DNA from 2 places in the Arthrobacter sp. NPDC056886 genome. Region 1 is predicted to be linked to the other one. Evidence: predicted binding sites of a transcription regulator. Region 1 holds the regulator's gene; the other holds the start of a gene.
What was found. The regulator HspR, encoded in region 1, represses chaperone genes until heat shock. The targets are predictions, from matches to a motif close to AAGTTGAGTCNNNNNGACTCAACTT.
Positions count from the first base shown of each region.

Region 2: ACFRJ8_RS15630 (ATP-dependent Clp protease ATP-binding subunit) is a predicted target of HspR. The motif match lies at 3,792-3,816, and genes of this name have one in related genera.

Region 1 covers NZ_JBHUBT010000004.1:265,024-272,123, forward strand. Annotated here, with positions in the region: gene ACFRJ8_RS09365 (NAD(P)H-dependent oxidoreductase) at 1-575, shown strand, start outside; gene ACFRJ8_RS09370 (FadR/GntR family transcriptional regulator) at 653-1,393, shown strand; gene ACFRJ8_RS09375 (MFS transporter) at 1,484-2,809, shown strand; gene ACFRJ8_RS09380 (heat shock protein transcriptional repressor HspR) at 2,921-3,343, opposite strand; gene ACFRJ8_RS09385 (DnaJ C-terminal domain-containing protein) at 3,359-4,342, opposite strand; gene ACFRJ8_RS09390 (nucleotide exchange factor GrpE) at 4,669-5,343, opposite strand; gene dnaK (molecular chaperone DnaK) at 5,346-7,100, opposite strand, start outside.
Region 2 covers NZ_JBHUBT010000008.1:250,780-257,879, forward strand. Annotated here, with positions in the region: gene ACFRJ8_RS15625 (SDR family oxidoreductase) at 309-968, shown strand; gene ACFRJ8_RS15630 (ATP-dependent Clp protease ATP-binding subunit) at 1,197-3,776, opposite strand; gene ACFRJ8_RS15635 (helix-turn-helix domain-containing protein) at 4,300-5,322, opposite strand; gene ACFRJ8_RS15640 (ROK family protein) at 5,632-6,903, opposite strand.

The sequences.
Region 1 (7,100 bases):
AGAAGTCGGCGGGCGGGATCTTGACCCGCCGGGGCACGGTGGAAATCGCATCCAGCCTCAACCGGGACGGCACTGAAGTAGAGCGGGACCTGCGCTGGGGCGTCTATGTCACGTTCGAGGCGAAGACCGACTATGCCGTGCAGTGCTTTGCCGAGTACGGGGTGAAGACCGACGCCTCCGGCCGCTACGGATCGCTGTACCGGCCGTATCACATGATCGGTTTGGAGCTGGGAGTCAGCATCGCCTCGGCAGTCTTGCGGGGCGAAGCCACCGGCGCGCCGACGGGTTTCCGCGGGGACGTCGTAACCACGGCCAAGAAGGACCTCAAGGCCGGCGAGGTCCTTGACGGGGAAGGCGGCTACACCGCTTTCGGGAAGCTGGCCCCGGCCCGGATCTCTCTGGAACGCAACGCCCTGCCACTGGGGCTCGCCCACGGCATGAAGCTCAAGCGGGACGTGCCGAAAGACGGCACCGTTTCTTGGGACGACGTCGACGCCGACGAAACGCTTCTCGCTGTACAGCTTCGTCGGCAGCTGGAATCGGAAGCCCGTGCAGAGTTGCTGCAGCCGACGTAGGTCAGACCTTCAGGCCGCTATTACGATGGAACTGCCGCCCGCGTCCAGCGACGGCAAACGATCAAGAGGTGGTCAGCATGAGCGCAGAAGCATGGGAACCGGTCCAGCGGGTCCGGACCTACGAACAGGTGATGGCCCAGATAGAGGACCGGATCCTCGACGGCCGGCTGAAGGCCGGAGACAAACTTCCCAGCGAGAGGGATCTGTCAGCCCTACTGGGCGTCTCCAGGCCCTCACTCCGGGAATCACTGAGAGTCCTGGAAGCCCTCGGAATCGTGGACATTCGGCCCGGCGGCGGGGCTGAAGGAGGAGCCGTCCTGGTGGGCGAGCCAGGATCCGGCTTCGTCAACCTGCTGAAACTCCAGCTCGCGCTGGGACAGTTCGACCAGACCGATGTACTCGAAACCCGGGTCGCGCTGGAAACCTGGTGCTGCGACGAAGCCGCAGTCCGGTCCACCGAGAAGGACCACCAGGACCTGGAACTGATTTTGGACCAGATGGATGACCCAAACATTTCCACCGCCGATTTCAACCGCCTGGATGCCGCCTTCCACGTCAGGATCGCTGAATCCACTGGCAATACGTTGACCTCCCACCTGATGGGCTCCCTCCGGACCGCCATCAACCGCCAGATGATCGAAGCCTACGCACGCCTGGCGGACTGGAGAGCGACGGCGAAAGTCGTTCGCAGCGAACACCGGCACATCCTCGAAGCCATCCGGCAGCGGGACGCAGATGAGGCCAGGCGCGCGGTGGGCGAGCACATCCACAGCTTTTACAACATTCAAAACGCCAAGGACCTGAACCAAACGCACTGATGCCGGCAGCCGGCGTCGGGCGGTGCAGAGCCTGGGCACCCCGGGACAGGGAAGACTTCCCGTCCCATATCGAAGGAGATATGGACGCTGATGAGCACCATGACGCAATCACACGCCAAGCAGGCCGAGCAGGGCTCGCCGGACAAACTTAAGGTCGCGATCGGCAGCGCCGTGGGAACGACCATCGAGAACTACGACTTTCTGGCCTATGGCACGGCCGCCGCACTGTATTTCGGCACAGCGTTCTTTCCCGGCCAGGACCCCGTCGCCGCCACCCTGCTTGCTTTCGCCACCCTCGCTGTTGGCTTTGCCATGCGGCCGCTGGGCGGACTGATCGGCGGCTACCTCGGCGACAAGTACGGCCGCAAACCGGTCCTGGTCGGTGCGCTGCTGGTGATGGGTGCCGCGACCTTCCTGATCGGCGTCCTGCCCACCTACCAGCAGGTGGGCGTCCTGGCACCGATCCTGCTCGTCGCGATCCGGATCATCCAGGGCCTGGCCTTCGGCGCCGAATGGGGCGGCGCCATCATGATGACCTTTGAGCATGCACCGTGGCGACAGCGCGGCCGCTACACCGGCATCCCGCAGGCCGGTGTCCCGCTCGGACTCCTGCTGGCCAACCTCGTCTTCCTTGCCACCACCGGCTGGAACAACGAATGGTCCTGGCGCGTACCGTTCCTCGCCAGCTCAATCCTGATCATCGCCGGCATCATCATCCGAATGAAGGTCAGCGAATCCCCCGAGTTCGAGGAAACGAAAGCCAAGGGCGAGCTCGTCAAGAACCCGCTCCTGACCGTCATCAAGAATGACTGGCGCACGATCCTGCGCGTCATCGGCCTTCGGCTGGCAGAGTCCGGCGGCTTCTACGTCATCGTCACCTACCTGCTCTCCTACATCGTCGCCAACAAGCTAGTGGACCGCCAGACGGGCCTGACCGGCCTGGTGCTCGCCGCAGCACTGGGCGTGGTGACCACCATCCTCTGGGGCCGGCTCACGGACAAGATCGGACGCCGGAAGCTCTACCTCGTCGGCACTGCCGGCATTATTCTCTTCGGCTTCCCGATGTTCCTCATGGTCAACACCGGCGTCCCGTTCCTGGTTATCCTCGTGTACATCATCGGGCTGCCGATCCTGCACGATATGCTCGCCGGTTCCCAGGGCGCATGGTTCTCCGAGCTGTTCCCCGCCAACACCCGGACCTCCGGCGCCTCGATCGGCTACCAGTTCTCGGCCGCGATCTCCGGCTTCATCCCCCTCATCGCAGCAGCCACGGCGGCCGCCTGGGGCTGGAGCGGCGTGGCAATCGTCTACATGGCATGCGGAGCCATAGGACTCATCGCGGCCCTGGTCACCCGGGAAACCTGGGGAAAGCGCGAGAGGGCCAGCGTCGACGAGCTCATCGCAGCCGGCAAGTAGGCGCCACCGGCAGCACCCGACCGCCAGCACCAACGACACTGCCCGGGACCATTGGTCCCGGGCAGTGTCGTTTATCCTGTTGTTTGTCCCAGAGCTTTCCTGGGGCCTGTCCTAGTCGAGGCCCCGCGGCCGCCACACCACCAGCGCCTGCGACCGCGCCTGCGGGCGCTTGCCGCGGGCCAGACTGACGACGTCGCCGGCAGTTCCGGCGGCAAAGATCCGCGAATCGGCGGCCTGGCGACGCCGGCCCACCTCCTCAGTCAGTTCGCTGACCCGGCGCTGCAGGGCGGCCACCTGGTTCTCCAGCTGCAGGATCCGCTTGATGCCCTCCAGCGAGACACCCTCCTGGGAGAGCCGCTGGACCTCGCGGAGCATGTTCACATCCCGCTGCGAGTAGCGCCTTGACTTGCCCGGGGCACGGCTGGGCGAGACGATGCCCAGCCGGTCGTACTGGCGCAGTGTTTGCGGGTGCATGTCCGCCAGCTCTGCGGCAACGGAGATGACGAAGATCGGCTGATCGAAGTCGATGGCCATGGCTGGATCCCGTTCCTAGAGCCGGGCCTTGGCTGCCAGGCCCGCGCGGACGTCCTCATCGGTGGTGGCCGCGGCGAAAGCCTTCACGGCCTCCTCCGCTTCCTTGTTCAGCCTCCGCGGAACAGCGACGTCGATTGTCACCAGCAGATCGCCGGTGGCTTTGGCGTGCTTGACGCCCCGGCCCTTGACGCGCAGCGTGCGGCCCGAGGGGGTCCCTGCGGGAACCCTGACCTTGACCTTGTCGCCGTCGATTGTCGGAACCTCGATGTCCGCGCCCAGGGCCGCCTCCGGGAAGGAGACCGGAACGTGGATCCGGAGGTTGTCGCCGTCGCGGACGTAGAACTCGTGGGGCTTCACCGAGACGGTGACCATGAGGTCGCCGTTGCCGGCGGCAGCGTACTGTCCCTTGCCGCGGACACGGACCTTTTGGCCATCCTTGATTCCAGCCGGGATGCGGACGTCGATGACCTCACCGTCCGGTTCACGCAGGCCGATCGTGGTGCCGCGGATTGACCCGGCAAACGAGATCGAGGTGGACGCGGTGCGGTCCGCGCCCTTCTGCGGAGCCCGCTGGAACGTCTGGCCCCCGCCGCCGAACCCGCCGCCGCCGAAGAGATCTGCGAACTCGGGCGGAATGCCGCCGGCCGTGCTGTAGCTTCCGGAATGGCGCCCCCCGCCGCCGGTGAAGAGCCCGCCGAAGAGGTCCTCGAAGCCAGCTCCGCCAGGGGCGCCGCCGCTTCCGCCGGGAGCAAAGCGTGCCCCGCCACCCATGGCCCGGATGGCATCGTACTGCTGGCGCTCATCGGGATCCGAGAGCACGGAATAGGCCTCGGAGATGTCCTTAAACTTCTTCTCCGACGCGACATCACCGGCATTCCTGTCCGGGTGGTGCTGCCGGGCAAGCTTGCGGTAGGCCTTCTTGATGTCGGCGTCGGAAGCGTCCTTGGCGACACCAAGGATCTTGTAGAAGTCCTTGTCCACCCAGTCCTGGCTAGCCAATGGCGTTTCCTCTCTAATTCTTTGTGTTGCGGGCTCTGAGCGATACATGGGCCCCCGCCCCTTCGCCGGATGGCTTGGGATCTGCGATCCCCCAGGCATCCGGCTCCGACAGGCCCGATGCCACTCCCGGGGCCCATGTATCGCTCCGAGCTTGTGATCATCTCACCTTAGGCGACGCGAACGCTGAACGCCGGAGCGGATGAGGGGCCCGGGAGTGGCATCGGGCCTGCCGGAGCGTGGAGGCAAAGTCCGTTAGGACTTTGCCTCCACGCGTAGGGGCGGGGCCCCTCATCAGCGAAGGCGTCGAGGCGCAGGGCCGAAGGTGACTACGCCGGAACCGCCACAATCACCTGGGCCGCGCGGAGGACGCGGTCACCGGACTTGTAACCCGAGCGCAGCACCTGGCTGACGGTGTCGATTTCGATGTCCGTGCCGGGCTGCTGGATGAGGGCCTCGTGGATGGTCGGATCGAACTCCACGCCGGTCTCATCAATGCGGACCAGTCCGTACGTCTTCAGCGCAGCCTCCAGCTTGGCGGCGATCGCGGCGAAAGGACCATCCGCGAGATCACCATGCTGGCGGGCGGCGTCGACGTCGTCCAGCACCGGAAGCAAGGAGTTCAGGACGCCGATGACGGCCATCTCCCCCGCCACGGCACGGTCACGTTCGACGCGCTTGCGGTAGTTGACGTACTCAGCCTGCAGGCGGCGGAGGTCATTCCTGAGCTCCTCCGCCTCAGCGGCACCCACGCCCTGGGCCACGGATTCCTCCGCAGGCACCTCGACGCTGTTCAGGATGTCCTCCGCCTGGGAGAGCGCGTCCCCCGAGTCGGACTCTGCCGCGGCTGCGCGCTCCTGGTCCGGGTGGCGGGCCTGGCCGGTCTTCGGGTCAACCTTGCGGTTGTCGTGGATGACCGGTTTCTGCGGCTCGCTCTCCTGCTCGTTGCCCTGGCTCCGGCTCTCGGAAGAACCGTGCTCTTCTTCGTTACCGTGGTGCGGCATGATTACTTCTTCTCGTCTTCGTCAACGATTTCGGCGTCGACGATGTCCTCGTCGGAGCTGGAGCTGGAGCCTGCTGCCGGCTCGCCTGCCGGGGCACCCTGAGCGCCGGCATGGCCGTCGGGGGAACCGGCGTGGGCGTAGATGGCTTCGCCGAGCTTGGTCTGGGAAGCCTGCAGCTTCTCAAACGCAGTCTTCACGGCGGCGTCATCGGTGCCTTCGAGGGCCTTCTTGAGGGCATCGACGTCGGCCTTGACCTCGGTCTTGACCTCTTCGGGCAGCTTGTCCGCGTTGTCCGCGATCAGCTTGTCCACGGAGTAGGCGAGCTGCTCGGCCGTGTTGCGGGTGTCGGTCGCCTCGCGGCGTGCCTTGTCCTCGGCTGCGTGCTCTTCGGCGTCGCGGACCATGCGGTCGATGTCTTCCTTGGACAGCGCGGTGCCGCCGGTGATGGTCATGGACTGTTCCTTGCCGGTGCCCTTGTCCTTCGCCGAAACGTGCACGATGCCGTTGGCGTCGATGTCGAAGGTGACCTCGACCTGCGGGACGCCGCGGGGAGCCGGAGCGATGCCTGTCAGCTCGAACGTGCCCAGCGGCTTGTTGTCGCGGGTAAACTCACGCTCACCCTGGAAGACCTGGATGGCCACGGACGGCTGGTTGTCATCCGCCGTCGTGAAGGTCTCGCTCCGCTTGGTGGGGATGGCGGTGTTGCGCTCGATCAGGTGCGTCATGATGCCGCCCTTGGTTTCGATGCCAAGGGACAACGGGGTGACGTCGATCAGCAGCACGTCCTTGCGCTCACCCTTGAGGACACCGGCCTGCAGGGCTGCACCGACGGCGACTACCTCATCGGGGTTGACGCCCTTGTTCGGTTCCTTGCCTCCGGCCAGTTCCTTGACGAGGTCGTAGACGGCCGGCATGCGGGTGGAACCGCCGACGAGCACGATGTGGTCGATCTCGGAGAGCTTGATGCCGGCTTCCTTGATGACGTCCTGGAACGGCTTCTTGGTGCGGCCCAGCAGGTCCTTGGTGAGGTCCTGGAACTTGGCGCGGGTCAGCTGCTCGTCCAGGTGGACCGGGCCGTCCGGGGTGACGGACAGGTACTGGAGGGAGACGTTGGTGCTCGAGGAGGAGGAGAGTTCCTTCTTGGCCTGTTCCGCAGCTTCACGGAGACGCTGCAGGGCGATCTTGTCCTTCGTGAGGTCGATGCCCTTGACCTTGAGCTGGTTCAGCAGGTACTCCACGACGCGCTGGTCCCAGTCGTCGCCGCCGAGGTGGTTGTCACCGGCGGTGGCGCGGACCTGGATGGTGGAGAAGTTGTCTTCGTCCTTGCCGACCTCAAGGAGGGAGACGTCGAACGTGCCGCCGCCGAGGTCGAAGACCAGGATGAGTTCATCTTCCTTGCCCTTGTCCAGACCGTAGGCCAGAGCGGCCGCGGTGGGCTCGTTGACGATGCGCAGGACGTTCAGGCCGGCGATTTCTCCGGCCTCCTTGGTGGCCTGGCGCTGGGCGTCGTTGAAGTAGGCCGGGACGGTGACTACGGCGTCCGTGACCTTTTCGCCAAGGTAGGACTCGGCGTCGTTCTTGAGCTTCATGAGGATACGGGCGGAAATTTCCTGCGCCGTGTACTTCTTGTCGTCAATGGCGACGGTCCAGTCAGTGCCCATGTGGCGCTTGACGGAGGCGATGGTGCGGTCAATGTTGTTGACGGCCTGGCGCTTGGCGATCTCGCCGACCAGGACCTCGCCGGACTTGGAGAAGGC
Region 2 (7,100 bases), on a different contig from region 1:
ACCTCGGGCACGTGTTTTCCCTGTTCAGTGGCTTGTAGGCCGCCGAATGTGTGTATAAACCACCTCTTATGGGCCCCTCGGGGGGGCTGCAGAAAGCCCTCGACCTGTCCGGGGACCTGCCAACGGTGCCGCCTCCAACACGCAGGTCTGGTTCGACGGCAAGCTCCTCTACTCCAGCCACCGGGTCGGGACCGGGTGCACGACCCCGACCTTCGTGCAACTGGGCGCGGAGCACCCTCGGCAGGTGGGCGACACCTCTGATAGCGCAAAGGGTGCCGGGATGTCGGGACGTGGGACAGAATGGGTCTATGACCCGAATCGCAATCATCGGCGGCCATGGAAAAGTGGCTAGGGAACTCTCTAAAGTCCTGGCTACGGACGGGCAGGAGGTCACCGCCATCTTCCGGAACCCCGAACACGCGTCCGACGTCGCGGCAACCGGCGCCACCCCAGTCGTCCTGGACGTGGAGAATGCGACGACGGCGGAAATCGCCGAGGCGCTCTCGGGTCACGACGCCGTCGTATGGTCGGCCGGTGCCGGCGGCGGAAACCCCGGGAGGACCTACGCCGTGGACCGTGACGCCGCGATCCGCTCGATGGACGCTGCTGCCCAGTCTGGCGTCGGCCGCTACGTCATGGTGTCCTATCTTGGAGCCGGACCGGACCACGGAGTGCCCCGGGACAATCCCTTCTTCCACTACGCGGAGGCCAAGGCCGCCGCTGACTCCTACCTGCGCGGCACCAGCCTGGACTGGACCATCCTCGGCCCCGGCGCGCTCACGGACAAGCCGGGCAGCGGTCTGATAGACGTCCACGTCAACGAGCCCTGGCAGGCTGCCAAAACCGCCCGCGCCAACGTCGCCCTCGTCGCTGCGGCAGTCCTGGAGCTGCCCGCCGCAATCGGCCGGACTATCGGGTTCCGCGACGGCAGCCAGCCCATCGCTGCGGCCCTGGAGGCGGTGGGCTAGCCCGCTCGGGGAAAGTGGGCGCAAGGAGCAGCTGGCACTCAGCGGGGGCGCGGAAGAAAAGGACCGTGCGAGGCAATTCTTCCCGGCTCGCCGCAACACGTAAATGTCTCCGCCCGGTCATAGCCGGCGAGCTCCTCGGCGACACCCGACGGCTTTGGCCGGGCACACAGGGTGGGCCTGTGTACCCGGCCGTGTACCGGATCCGCCCGCTGGGGATCCGGAGGTGGCTTACGCCGCCAGCGGCATCGCCTCATGGCGGGCCTCGACGACGATCGACTGCCCGTCGACCGAGACGGCCACCTGGCCGCCAGACTGAAGGTCGGACGCCACGAACAGATCCGCGATCCGGTCGTCCAGCTCGCGCTGGATCACGCGGCGCATCGGCCGGGCTCCGTATTCGGGCTCGTAGCCGCGTTCGGCGATCCAGTCGACAGCCGTTTCGCTGACCTCGAGAGTGATGCCCTGGGACTGCAGGCGGGCTTCGGTCTGGTTCAGCATCAGCCGAACGATCCGGCGCAGCTGCGCCTGGTCCAGCTTGCGGAACAGGACGATCTCGTCGATCCGGTTGAGGAACTCCGGCCGCATCGTCTCGCGCAGCCGGCCCAGCACCCGGTCCCGCAGCGCCTTCTCCGAGCCGAAGCCGTTGCCCTCGTCGGCCTTGGATACAAAGCCCATCGCGCCGCCCTTGCTGGCCAGGAACTCCGAGCCGAGGTTGGAGGTCATGATGATCACGGTGTTGCGGAAGTCCACCATGCGGCCCTGTCCGTCGGTCAGCCGCCCGTCGTCGAGCACCTGGAGCAGCAGGTTGAACACATCCGGGTGGGCCTTCTCCACTTCGTCGAGCAACACCACGGAGTAGGGGCTACGACGGACGCGTTCGGTCAACTGCCCGGCTTCGCCATAGCCGACATAGCCCGGAGGGGCTCCGACCAGCCGGCTTACGGTGTGCCGTTCGCCGAACTCGCTCATGTCGAAGCGCACCATTGCATTTTCATCCCCGAACAACGACCCGGCCAGCGCCTTGGCGAGTTCGGTCTTGCCCACACCCGTCGGGCCGAGGAACAGGAAGCTGCCGACAGGCCTGTCCGCGTCCCCCATGCCGGTGCGGCTACGCCGGACCGCCTTCGCGATCAGCGTCACGGCGTCGTCCTGCCCGACGATCCTCTGATGCAGTTCCTCCTCGAGCCTGGCCAGGCGTTCCCGGTCGTCTTCTGTGAGCCGGCTGGTTGGGATTCCGGTGGACCGGGAGATGATCCCTGCGATATCCGCTTCGCTGATGACGGCCTCGGCGCCTTCGGAAGCCTCAGGTGCACTGGAAATCGCAGCGGAGAGCTTCCCGTTTACTGCTTCGATCTCATCCCGCAGCCGCGAGGCCTCTTCATAGCGTTCCGTGGTGGCGGCGTCGTTCTTGGACTTTTCCAGGATTGCGAGCTGTTCGCGAAGAACAGCCACATCGGTCTGTGAGCCGAGTTTGATGCTCAGCCGCGCACCTGCCTGGTCGATGAGGTCGATGGCCTTGTCGGGCAGGAAACGGTCCGTCACGTAGCGTGCGGAGAGTTCGACGGCGGCGCGGATCGCCTCGTCGGTGTAGCGGACGCCGTGGTGTTCCTCGTACCGTCCGCGCAGGCCGTCGAGGATCTGCACGGCGTCCTCGATGCTCGGCTCGCCGACCTGTACGGGCTGGAAGCGGCGTTCCAGTGCCGCGTCCTTCTCCACCTTTCGGTATTCGTTCAGGGTGGTGGCGCCGACGAGATGAAGTTCACCACGGGCCAGGCGCGGCTTCAGGATGTTTCCTGCGTCCATGCCTTCCCCCGCGCCGCCGGCTCCGACGACCGTGTGGAGTTCGTCGATAAACAGGATGATTTCTCCGGCGCGTGAACCGACCTCGTCCATCGCCTTGGTCAGGCGCTCCTCGAAGTCACCGCGGTACCGCGTTCCGGCCAACATGGCCGGGAGATCCAGGGCAATGATGCGCTTGCCGCGGAGCTGTTCAGGCACGGCGCCTGCGATGATCGCCTGGGCGAGCCCTTCGATGATCGCGGTCTTGCCCACGCCGGCTTCCCCGACTAGGACAGGGTTGTTCTTGGTGCGCCGGGCCAGGATCTCGATGGTCTGCTCGATCTCGGCGCTCCGGCCGATCACCGGGTCCAGGCTGCCTTCGCGCGCATGTGCCGTGAGGTCGCTGCCGTAGGTGTCCAGGGTCGGGGTGTCAGACCCGGCGGCAGCTGCCTGCGACAGTCCGGGCTCCGCGCCGGTCGGCGTGGCCCCACGCCGAGCGGACTGCTCGCGCGGACCGGACTGCAGGGACTCCGGCGTCACCCCGGCCGCGGCGAGCACCTGCCCAGCCGGGGCCTCCTGGTTGACGACGAGCGCGAAGAACACGTGTTCGGGATCGATGTAGGTTGAGCCGAATGCCCGGGCAACCTGGTAGGCGTCGAGTAGGGCTCGCTGGGCCGACGGCGTCAGGGCCGGCGTCGTTTCCGCCCTGGCGGTTGCCTGCTCCGGGAGACGCTCCTCGGCCGCCGTGGCGATGGCAGCAGGTTCCGCGCCTGCGTGGCGGATGTAGTCGGCGGCCGGTTCCCTCTCGACCATGACACGCAGGATGTGCAGCGCGTCCACATGGATATGACCGTGCTTCGCCGCGAACTGTGCGGCACCCGCGAGCACGTCATGGGTGCGCCGGCTCAGCAGCCGGGTGATGTCCATCGGGTGCCCGGGGCCGGCCGCGCGCTGGCCCTGCAGGTAACGGGCAAGGAATTCGTCGAACGAGCCGTGGCCGGACTCCGCCGGCCCAAAAAATTCAGCCATGAAACCTCCGTAAGAGAGTTGAGTGTACTTGACTCAACGTTGGAAAAACGGATTTATTCCCGGGCGGCAGTGGGCAGGGTGCGGACCCGGGGGAATCGGGGGCGCCCCCGGTGCCTGGGCGCTGCTCAGGCTAAGGGCGCAACCCCGAGCGAGATCACTTCTGGTCATCGTCCCGGTGGGGAACGGCGGCCCTGCTGACCGGCCCCCTCGGCGGCTTGTTCGGGAACATGACTACTGGGCCATCTCCGCCTGGGTCCTGATCCTGCACAAAGGGCTAGCTCCGCCCCACAAGATCTAGCGTGGTCTGGAGCAACTGACCGGAACACGGGTCGGGCTGGGCCGCTGCAACGACAGCACCCATCCGCGCGCGCTGTGGCTTGTGGGAGCCATAAGGCCCCCAAGTTGCCGAAGGTTCGCAGCTTTGAGTAGCATGCCGAGTCGCTGACCCCCATGTTCGACAGGACAAGGCGTCTGGCGGGCGGCGCGTCCAATAGCAGGAAAGCACAATTCCCTCGGTCACGCGCTAGGGGATCAGCGACTCCCGCAGCTGTTGCAGCGCAACACGAACGACGGTCTCGGATCGGTGTATCTCCCTCACATTCATCCCGGTAAACTCCTTCACCGCGCGGCGCATGCTTTGCGCGTTGGTGAATCCGGACGATGCCGCAATTTCTGAGTAGGTTACCCCTTGCGCGTCGGCCTGAAGGAGGAGCTCCAGGGCTCTGCGTGTTCTCAAGGCGCGTATACGCTCACCCAAGTGGAGCTCTTCATTTTCGAAAAAATAGAACAGAGAGCGACGGGAGAGATTGAACCTTTCGGCGACCATTGCCACGTCCAGATTGGGGTTGCCATAGCTGGCATCAAGGTATTTCTTTACCGCCCGACTTAGGGCCGGTTTCTGCGCCTCATCGGCGACCGGCGTTTCAAGCAAGGAGCCCACCAGTGTTGCCATCACGGATCGGAGGATGTCTGCGGTTCCCGATGCCTCCCGGTCGATGCCGGGCCGCTTCCAACTCAACAGCGCAGGAATCACGAAAGTGCCCACGATCGGATGCTTTGCGAGGTCAGGCAGGCGAAGCAGGGAGCCTAGTCCGGCCTCGCTCACATCTAGGCTGCTGCGGTCGATGTTGATCTGCAAGGCGTGAAAGCCCTCGGGGGCATCGAAACTGCCGCTCAGAGAGGTATCGATGAACCTGACGGAGCCCGCTGCTACTGGCTCAGGCACGCCGTTGAGAGTCAGGGTTAGGGCCGGCGCTTTCCGGAAGTAGGCCAGGCGCAGATCCCTGGTGTCGGGATTCGGCGCCCACGAGCCCGATGCGGGGGCATTGTAGATTTCTATGAGGCTAAAACCTGGGCCGGCAAGACTAATGGCCGAAGGAGTGAAAGGCACGGGAGCAGCATGTGCCGACCTTTCCAACCGCATCGGAGCTTCGACAGCACTGCCGTACCAGGTTCGCCAATGTTCAAACCTTTGTTCGGGAGTAAGCCCCTCCGGCACTGCATAGCGTCGCAGATGACCGCTGTTCTCGGAAGCAGATTGAGGCATGCCATCCTCCTTTTCGCCAGCTGAACCTTTCTGGCCGTCCTGGGGGTGGCTCCGACTTCTGTGGAAGCGGTTGCGGTAGTTCGTAGGGCTGACCAGAAAGGACCTCAGCTATTAGGTCAATCTTACCTGTGTACGTTTTCGATTCGTGTGTCGATGCGTTTAGTGCCGGCGCCCCACACAACCGGTATGGGCCACCGTCTTGGCCTGGGCGAGTCTGCCGTTGGATAGGCACAGACTGGGAGGAACGACGCTATTCGCGTCCCCACACCCTGGCGTGCCTGTCTTCGACAATTTCGTTGGGAGACGTGGTCAAGGTAATGCGGGGTGCATTTGTTCGGCCGCGGCGTCACGGAGCGGCTTGGATGTCTGGGCGATGTGTTCCACGCTATCCAGACTGTCGGTATTTCGGTGTCCGCCGGGAGGCTGCCTGGTCGCGAAATCGTGGACTCGTTGAGGGGCGAGAGCATGCTCGATTGCCATGATGCCGGCCCCGACAACTCCTGCTTCAGCGCCCGTCTTGGACTGGGTGACATTGAGGTGCTGCGTGGCCAGGGGGGTGGACCTTGTGTAGACGGTTTCACGGATTCCGGCGATGAGATGTTCCCCCGACTGCGCCAGCGAACCGCCGACGACGATGAGTGAGGGGTTGATGATGCTCACACACATGTTGAGCATCTCGCCGATGTCGCGTCCGGCCTGCCGGACGGCTTGAATGGCGGCCAGGTTGCCGGATCGGACCAGGGATATGACGTCCGAGCCGGTAGTTGCCTGCAACCCTTTTTCGCGAAGGCTGGCTGCTAGTGCGGGGGCTCCCGCGATCGCTTCAAGGCATGCGGTATTCCCGCAGCGGCACTGGACTCCCGCCCCACGCGAAACGGCTATATGACCGACGTCGCCGGCCGCGCCGTCCGCGCCGCGCTGTAGCGTGCCGCCGCTGATAATGCCGGAGCCGATGCCTGTCGCGACCTTGAGGAAAATCATGTTGTCCTCGCCAGGCCAGCATGTTGCCCGTTCCCCAAGGGCCATGATGTTGACATCGTTGTCCACCAGCACCGGAACGTCGAACGTCTGCTGTACGTACGCCGGTACGTTAAAGCCGTCCCAGCCGGGCATGATTGGGGGGCTGGTCGGTTTTCCGGTGGAGTGTTCAACGGGACCGGGCAGCCCGATGCCAACAGCGACGATGTCCGTTGCCGGACGCTTGACCGTCTCCAAATGACCCTGCAGCGTCATCGCTAACCAGCCCAGAACAGCTTCCGGTCCGCACGAAATCTCAAGTCGTTCAGTGGTTTCCACGAGAATTCTTCCCGACAGGTCCGTGAGAGCCACGGTCGCGTGTGTGGCGCCGACGTCGGCCGCAGCGGCCAGCCTTGCACCGGGGTTGAAGGCTAGTCGCGCCGAGGGTCGGCCTCCAGTGGAAGCCGCATCCGACACGGGTACAACTAGCCCAAGTTCCAGGAGTGCTTCGAGGCGAGTACTGATGGCAGCTCGCCCCAAGCCCGTTATCCCGGCCAGGTCGGCCCTGGTTCGCGGGCGTCCGTCCCGCAGGATACGCAAAAGTTCGCCGGCACCGTTGTCCATGTCTCTCCGTTTCGGGGGCTCAAAAGAGGTGAATGGGGAGCATGAGGTCTTGACACCTCGCGCTCACAGGACCCCGAGGGGGACCTCATCTCCACTCAGTGTCAAGGTGCCCACTCGTTCCCGTCCACTCGTCGATGCCCATAGCATCAAAAAGTGCAACTTCGGTGTGCATTCAATCGCCAACAGCGTCAAAAGGT